Regions from separate parts of the Streptomyces sp. NPDC046925 genome, predicted to be linked through region 1. Evidence: riboswitches for the same ligand, from Rfam matches in the RefSeq annotation. Region 1 holds a riboswitch; the other holds the start of a gene.
What was found. Region 1 has a riboswitch for glycine ahead of gcvP (aminomethyl-transferring glycine dehydrogenase). Riboswitches for the same ligand answer to the same signal wherever they lie in the genome.

Region 1 (4,185 bases):
CATGCCGCGGTCGAGCGCGTAGTCCCGGTCGGACAGCTTGCGCAGGTAGCGCAGCATGGCCGTCTCGGAGCGGTACTGGTGGAAGACGGGGTGCGTGAGGTAGTCGTCCTCGCGCAGCAGCCCGGCCGGGAGCGTGTCCTCGGTCTCCGCGTCGAGCGCCTCGACGTCGGCCTCGACGCCGAACGCCGTCCAGATCGCGGTCAGCTGGTGGCGTGTGGTGGTCTCGTCGCAGGCCAGGGATACGTGGTCGGCGTCGACCTGGTGGATGTTGACGCCGCCCTCGCGGGCCGCGGAGACGAGCTGCTCGGCCCGGCCCGGCACCCGCACGGTCAGGGTGTCGAAGTAGGCGCCGTGCACGACCTCGACCCCGCCCGCGGTGAGGCCCGCGGCGAGCACGGTCGCGTAGCGGTGCGTGCGCCGCGCGATGGCCTTGAGGCCGTCGGGCCCGTGGTAGACCGCGTACATTCCGGCCATCACGGCGAGCAGCACCTGAGCGGTACAGATGTTGCTGGTGGCCTTCTCGCGGCGGATGTGCTGCTCACGGGTCTGCAGGGCGAGCCGGTAGGCCTTGTTGCCGTCGGCGTCGACGGAGACACCGACGAGCCGCCCGGGCAGGCTGCGGGCGAACTTCTCGCGCACCGCCATGTAGCCGGCGTGCGGGCCGCCGAAGCCCATCGGCACGCCGAAGCGCTGCGTGGTGCCCACCGCGATGTCGGCCCCGAGCTCACCGGGCGAGGTGAGCAGCGTCAGGGCGAGCAGGTCGGCGGCGACGGAGACTATGGCACCGAGCTCGTGCGCCTGCTCGATGAGGGGCTTGATGTCCCGCACGGCACCGGAGGCGCCGGGGTACTGGATCAGGACGCCGACGACACCGCGCTCGGCGACCTCGGCGGGGATGCCCTCGCTCAGATCGGCGATTACGACCTCGACGCCCGTCGGCTCGGCGCGGGTCTGGATCACGGCGACGGTCTGCGGCAGCGTGTCGGCGTCGACGAGGAAGACACCGTCCTTGACCTTGCCCATGCGCCGCGAGAGGGCCATGGCCTCGGCGGCGGCCGTCCCCTCGTCGAGCAGCGAGGCACCGGAGGTGGGAAGCCCGGTCAGCTCGGCGACGACGGTCTGGAAGTTGAGCAGCGCCTCGAGGCGGCCCTGGGAGATCTCGGGCTGGTAGGGCGTGTAAGCGGTGTACCACGCCGGGTTTTCCATGACGTTCCGCAGGATCACGGGCGGCGTGAAGGTCCCGTAGTAGCCAAGCCCGATCATGGAATCGAGAACCTGGTTACGGTCCGCGAGGGAGCGCAGCTCGGCCAGGACCTCGGCCTCGGTACGCGCTCCGGGCAGCTTCAGCGCCTCGGCGTTCTTGATCACATCCGGCACTGCGGCGGCGGTCAGCTCGTCGAGCGAGCCGTATCCGACCTGCGCGAGCATCTTGGCCCGTGCTTCCACATCGGGGCCGATGTGCCGCTGCTCGAAGGGAATGCCCTGCTCGAGCTCTGAAAGCGGGATGCGAGGGGTGGCGGTCATTGCGGAGGCCTCCTGGTCTGACGCGACCTGCGAGGGGCACCACGGCACGGGTACCCGGACGGCCTCCCCCTCTGTCATCTCAACCTGAGAGTTTCACCGGGCCGTGCCCCGCGAGAGGCGCCGTACCGGCTTTCACCGTCGGTGAGGAAGGGTTCCGAACGTGCCCGCCCGACGCCCGCCCTGCTTTCCAGAGTGACCTCGTCCGTGCGGTACAGGGGCCTGAGAGATTCCGGGGAGGAGTTGCTCCTTCGGCGCCCCCGGTGTGGTGACCGGAGAGCTCTCCCGCACGGGGTCAGCAGCCATCCGCCAGCCTACCAGCGAGGACCGTGGCCCATCCCTCGAGTGGCCGCCTGCCCCGAAGTGCTCTTTCGTAGTGATTACGAACGAACAAGGATGAGTTACGCCCCACTTCGACAAGCCTCGACCAGTTGGAGGGACCGTGCAGACCGATATCGATCCGCGCAACCTGATCGGCCGGAAGGCGTTCGACCTGAACGGGGCCAAGATCGGCACGATCGACGAGGTCTATCTCGACGACGCCACCGGCGCCCCGGAGTGGGCGGCCATACGCACGGGACTGTTCAGCCGGGACGCGTTCGTGCCCCTGGAGCCCAGCGAGCTCAGGAGCGACGGCACCCTGCGCATCCCCTTCGAACGGTCCCTGATCAAGGACGCCCCCGACTTCGGCGTGGGCCGCCACCTCTCCCCCGAGCAGGAACTCCAGCTCTACCACCACTACGGTCTGGACGTCACACCCCCGCAGTCACCGCCCCCACCGGACCAGGACTTCGGCAAAATCGCAGGCCAGGAGAGCACCTGACCGCCCGCGCCGGGCCCGCCCCACCGGGCACCGCTACACCCGGGAGCACGGCTCAGCCCCGTCCCCCGGCGGAGCCACCAGCGGCAACGGCTCCGCAAGCTCAAGCGCCGGATCATCGGTCCGGAACGTCCGCACCCGCCCCGGCACCGACGACTCCGGCGTCTCGAAGCGAACCGTCACCCGCCCCAGGCCGCTGCCCTGCACCCACCCGTGCCCGTACCGGGCATGCCGCACGTCGTGCCCGGCGGCCCACCGCCGCGCACCGAGCGGCACCTCCTCGACGGAAGCCTCCTGCGCGGCCTCCGCGCCCCCCTCCGCGGCCTTCGTGACCCCCTCCGCCGCTTCCCCCGCCCCTGCCGCTCCTCCCGCGTCCACGCCGTGCCCCGGCTCAGGGCCTCCGGCCAGAGCCCGCGCCTCGGCCCGCGCCTCCGCCTCGGCCTGCGCCTGGGCCTGCGCGAAAAGATCCTCCTGCGTGTAGTCGGCGAGCCCCGTGACCCCCACCCCCAGGAGCCGCACGCCCCCGGTGGTGTCCACGGCCTCCAGAAGCCGCGCGGCGGCCTCCCGCACCACCCCGGGGTCGTCCGTCGGCCCGCGCAGCGTCTCGGAGCGCGTCAGGGTCGAGAAGTCGAACCGCCGCACCTTCAGCACGATGGTCCGCCCCGAGTGCCCCGCGGCCCGCAGCCGCTCCACACACCGGTCGGCGAGCCGCGCCACCTCGCCCCTGACCCGCACCCGGTCATGGATGTCCACGTCGTACGTGTCCTCGACGCTGACCGACTTCGACTCCCGCTCCGCCACCACGGGCCGCTCGTCCCGCGCGAGCGCCATCGCGTACAGCGCGCTGCCGTGCGACTTCCCCAAGAGCCGTACGAGCTCGTCCTCGCCGGCCTCGGCGATCTCCCCCACCGTCGTGATCCCGCCCCGCCGCAGATGGTCGCCGGTGGCGGGCCCGACACCGGGCAGCGTCCGCACCGGCATCGGCCCGAGCAGGTCCCGCTCGGTCCCCGGCACTATGAGGCGCAGCCCGTCCGGCTTGGCCTCCTCCGAGGCGATCTTCGCCAGCATCTTGGACGCGGCGAGCCCGACGGACCCCGCGAGCCCGGTCACCGCCTTGATGTCCGCCCGCAACCGCTCGCCCACGGCCAGCGCCGACGCCTGGTCGTCGGCCACGCCGCCCGCCTCCAGGTCGACGAAGGCCTCGTCCAGGCTCAGCGGCTCCACCAGCGGCGACAGCTCCCGCAGCAGCGTCATCACCTGGTCGCTGATCTCGCGGTAGAGCCCGAAGCGCGGCACGAGATAGGCGGCGTTGGGCGCCAGGCGCCGCGCCTGCCCCATGGGCATCGCCGAGTGCACCCCGAACTTGCGCGCTTCGTACGAGGCGGTGGCCACCACGCCCCGCGGTCCGAGGCCGCCCACGACCACGGCTTTCCCGCGCAGACTCGGCTTCGCGGCCTGCTCTGCAGACGCGTAGAAGGCATCCATGTCGAGATGCAGGATCGTGGGCGCGGTTCTCACACCTCTGATGCTGCCCTACGCCACTGACAACGCCCCCGGGACGCCACCCCGAACTCCGCACCCGCCGGGGCCGTCACGGCCGCCTCACACGGCCCTGTTGCGCCGCCTCGCGAGCTCATCGGCGGGGTTCTGCCGCAGCAGGGTCTCCCCGGTGTCGATCCGCTCGCCGTGGAGCTGCGAGAGCGCCGCTTCGACGTCCCGCCACACCACGCCCACGGCGATACCGAAGACGCCCTGGCCGCCCTGGAGCAGATCGTGGACCTCGTCGGGCGACGTGCACTCGTAGACCGTCGCGCCGTCGCTCATGAGCGTCAGCCGCTCCAGGT
Region 2 (4,185 bases), on a different contig from region 1:
ACGTCCGTGCCGCCGGACAGGACGTCGACGCCGACGGCCTTCGCGTCGTCCTGTACCAGGCGCTCGGCCAGGATGCGGGCGCCGTCCAGGGTGCGCTGCTGGCGCTCCTTGAACTCCTCGGAGGCCGCGACCTTGAAGGAGACGGCCTTGGCCGCGATCACGTGCTCCAGGGGGCCGCCCTGGAAGCCCGGGAAGACCGCGGAGTTCAGCTTCTTGGCGAACTCCTTGCTGCGGGCCAGGATGATGCCGCCGCGCGGGCCGCCCAGCGTCTTGTGCGTGGTGGAGGTCACCACGTCCGCGAAGGGCACCGGGTTGGGGTGCAGCCCCGCGGCGACGAGCCCGGCGAAGTGCGCCATGTCGACCCACAGGTACGCGCCGACCTCGTCGGCGATCCGGCGGAACTCGGCGAAGTCCAGCTGACGCGGGTAGGCGGACCAGCCCGCGATGATGACCTTGGGGCTGCTCTCCTTGGCCAGGCGCTCGACCTCGGCCATGTCGATCAGACCGGCCTCGTCGACGTGGTACGGGACCACGTTGAACTGCTTGCCGGAGAAGTTCAGGCGCATGCCGTGGGTGAGGTGGCCGCCGTGCGCCAGGTCAAGGCCGAGGATCGTGTCGCCGGGCTTGGCGATGGCGAAGAGGGCGGCCTGGTTGGCGGAGGCGCCCGAGTGCGGCTGGACGTTGGCGTACTCGGCGCCGAACAGGTCCTTGAGCCGGTCGATCGCGATCTGCTCGGCGACGTCGACGTGCTCGCAGCCGCCGTAGTAGCGGCGGCCGGGGTAGCCCTCGGCGTACTTGTTGGTGAGGACCGTGCCCTGGGCCTCCATGACCGCGACGGGAGCGAAGTTCTCCGAAGCGATCATTTCCAGGGTGGACTGCTGACGGTGGAGCTCGGCGTCGACGGCGGCGGCGACGTCCGGGTCCAGCTCGTGGAGAGGGGTGTTGAGAAGCGACATCAGGTGGTCCCTAGGGGTCTTCGGGGGGCTTCAGCTGCCGGAGAACTCGGTGTACTCGTCTGCGGAGAGCAGGTCCTTCGGCTCCTCCGAGACGCGCACCTTGAAGAGCCAACCACCCTCGAACGGGGCGGAGTTGACGAGTGAGGGGTCGTCCACGACGTCCTGGTTCGACTCGACGACCTCACCGGTCACCGGCGAGTACAGGTCGCTGACCGACTTGGTCGACTCCAGCTCGCCGCACGTCTCGCCCGCGGTCACCGTGTCACCGACCTCGGGGAGCTGGGCGAAGACGACGTCACCGAGCGCGTTGGCGGCGTGCTCCGTGATACCGACCGTCGCCACACCGTCCTCGGCGGCCGAGAGCCACTCGTGCTCCTTGCTGTAACGCAGCTGCTGGGGGTTGCTCATGACCTGAATTCTCCTGTACGCGGGTGGGTGCTGCGGAACGGGGATGATGTGCGTGGGGTCACTTCCGGCTTACCACAGGGCCGGACGTGTCACTTCTGGCGCTTGTAGAAGGGCAGCGCCACGACCTCGTAGGGCTCGTGGGTGCCACGGATGTCCACGCCGACACCCGATGAAGACGCGGCGCCGGGGGCCGCGTGCGCCGCGTCGACGTACGCGATGGCGATCGGCTTGCCCAGCGTCGGGGACGGCGCGCCGGAGGTGACCTCGCCGATGACCTTGCCGTCGGCGACCACGGCGAAGCCCGCGCGCGGGATGCGGCGGCCTTCGGCGATCAGGCCCACCAGCTTGCGCGGGGGAGCGGTCTCGGCGCGCTCGGCGGCGGCCGCGAGCGCGGCGCGGCCCACGAAGTTCTCGGACATCGAGGTCTTCTCGAACTTCACGACCCGGCCCAGGCCCGCGTCGAAGGGCGTCAGCCCGGCGGTCAGCTCGTGCCCGTACAGCGGCATGCCCGCCTCCAGGCGGAGCGTGTCGCGGCAGGAGAGCCCGGCCGGGACCATGCCGACGGGCGTGCCCGCCTCCATCAGCGCGCCCCAGAGCTTCTCGGCGTCACCGGGGGCCACGAAGAGCTCGAAGCCGTCCTCGCCGGTGTAACCCGTGCGGGCGATCAGCGCGGGCACGCCCGCGACCGTGCCGGGCAGGCCCGCGTAGTACTTCAGGCCGTCCAGGTCCGCGTCCGTGAGTGACTTCAGGATGCCGGGGGACTCGGGGCCCTGGACGGCGAGCAGCGCGTACGCGTCGCGGTCGTCGCGGACCTCGACGTCGAACTCCTCGGCGCGATTGCTCAGCTCGTTCAGGACGTTCTGGGCGTTCGAGGCATTGGCGACGATCATGTACTCGGGGGCGTCGGGCTCGCCGAGCCGGTAGACGATCAGGTCGTCCAGGATCCCGCCGTCCTCGGCACAGATCATCGTGTAGCGGGCGCGGCCGACACCGATGGAGCCGATGTTGCCCACCAGCGAGAAGTTCAGGAAGTCGACGGCCTCGGGGCCCGTGACCGTGATCTCGCCCATGTGGGAGAGATCGAAGAGACCGGCCTTGGTGCGCACGGCGACGTGCTCGTCGCGCTCGCTGCCGTAGCGCAGCGGCATGTCCCAGCCCGCGAAGTCGGTCATGGTCGCGCCGAGCGCACGATGCACGGCATCGAGGGCGGTCAGACGGGGGACGGTACTCATAGGGGGAACTCCCAGGGCATGACGGGCGAGGTCGATCCTCCCCATCTGTCATCGGAACCTGAGAGGTTCACCACGACCGTCCGTAAAGGGGGTCATGACTTGCACCTTGGGTGGAGCCGCCGGGGCGGCCCGCTTTTCAGATGTGCCTCGCCCGCGCGGTACGGGGCCTGAGAGATTCAAGGGAGGGACTTGCTCCTTCGGCGCCCCGGAGCGTCTTTCGACGGCGTCCGGGAACTCTCCCGCGCGGATTCAAACGGCCTGTATGGAGTTTGCGCGCACATCATTGCACGCGCCCCTGTCACAGGGCAGTGCCGATCGAGTAATGCCCTTGTGCCGCATTACCTTCTCTTTACACTTGCCGGGGAAGCTGCGGGAAGCAGTTACGTGACCGCTTAGGGGAGGCCGATCACGGTGCGCAGGACGAGTGTCTACGCGACCAGCACGGGGGTGGCCCTGCCCAAACAGGCCGCCGCCCCCACCAGGGAGAGCTGCGGCCCCCTGCCCGCGGCCGTCGTCCGCGACCTGCGGCAGCGGACGGGCCACAGCCCGCACCGGCTGACGTTCGGCGCGGGCGACCTGATCGTCGTCTCCGGTCTGCCGGGCAGCGGCAAGTCCACGCTGATGAGCAGAGCCGTCGCGGGGCCCCGCATCGACTCGCAGGACACCCGCGACCGCTGGGCCCTGCGCATGCCGGACCTGCTGCCGTACGCGGTCTACCGCCCCCTGGTCCGCCTCGCGCACTACGCGGGCCTGCGCACCGCCCTGCGCTCCGGCGAGGGCGTCGTGGTGCACGACTGCGGCACCCAGGCGTGGGTGCGCCGCTGGCTGGCCAGGGAGGCCGCGCGGCGCGGCACGACGCTGCACCTGCTGCTGCTCGACGTGGAGCCGGCCACTGCCATAGAGGGCCAGCTCTCGCGCGGGCGCGGCGTGTCGAGGTACGCCTTCGCGCGGCACCGCAGGACCATCGGCCGCCTGGTCGGCGCCGCCGAGCGGGGCGATCTGCCGCGCGGCTGCGGTTCCGCGATCCTGCTCGACCGGACGGCGGCGGACGTCCTGCGCGGGATCGGCTTCGAGGACTGAGCCGCCCGCCGCGTTAGGGTCGTGCCGCAGGCAGAGCGGGACAGAGCAGGGGTTGGACAGACAGATGGACATTCCGGCGCAGGCGCACCCCCATCCGTACGCGGGATGGCCGGGCAACGAACTCGAAGAGGTGCTCGCGGCATCCCTGGGCACGCCGGGGGCGCCGCAGGCCTCCGCGGGCGCCCGCATCGTCGAGGTGCTCGGCCGCAGCCACGTATGGGTCCCGCTGCCGAACGGCGGGGCGCCGGAGAGCGGCACCCTCGATCTGCCCACGCTGGAGATCGAGGGCCAGGCCTACGTCCCCGTCTTCAGCTCCGAGCAGCAGTTCCGGCAGGCCACCGGCGGCCGCATGGGCTGCACCGTGGCACCCGCCGTGGAGTTCGCGCGCGGCCTGCCCCCGCAGCTTGGCATCGCGGTCAACCCGGACGGCACCGTCGGGGTCCCGCTGCCGCCGCCCGCCGTCGCCGAGCTCTGCCGGTCCGGGCGCACCCCGCTCGACGGCCCGACGA

Region 2: linked by a shared signal. The riboswitch ahead of gcvT (glycine cleavage system aminomethyltransferase GcvT) and the one ahead of gcvP (aminomethyl-transferring glycine dehydrogenase) in region 1 are both predicted to bind glycine.

What each region holds. Positions count from the first base shown of each region.
Region 1 covers NZ_JBEYWZ010000014.1:242,133-246,317, forward strand. The annotation lists gene gcvP (aminomethyl-transferring glycine dehydrogenase) at 1-1,524, opposite strand, end outside; glycine riboswitch at 1,722-1,819, opposite strand; gene ABZ906_RS38685 (PRC-barrel domain-containing protein) at 1,964-2,344, shown strand; gene ABZ906_RS38690 (DNA polymerase IV) at 2,378-3,859, opposite strand; gene ABZ906_RS38695 (MerR family transcriptional regulator) at 3,944-4,185, opposite strand, start outside.
Region 2 covers NZ_JBEYWZ010000025.1:40,189-44,373, forward strand. The annotation lists gene glyA (serine hydroxymethyltransferase) at 1-956, opposite strand, end outside; gene gcvH (glycine cleavage system protein GcvH) at 987-1,364, opposite strand; gene gcvT (glycine cleavage system aminomethyltransferase GcvT) at 1,454-2,596, opposite strand; glycine riboswitch at 2,743-2,848, opposite strand; gene ABZ906_RS45455 (AAA family ATPase) at 3,002-3,676, shown strand; gene ABZ906_RS45460 (enhanced serine sensitivity protein SseB) at 3,741-4,185, shown strand, end outside.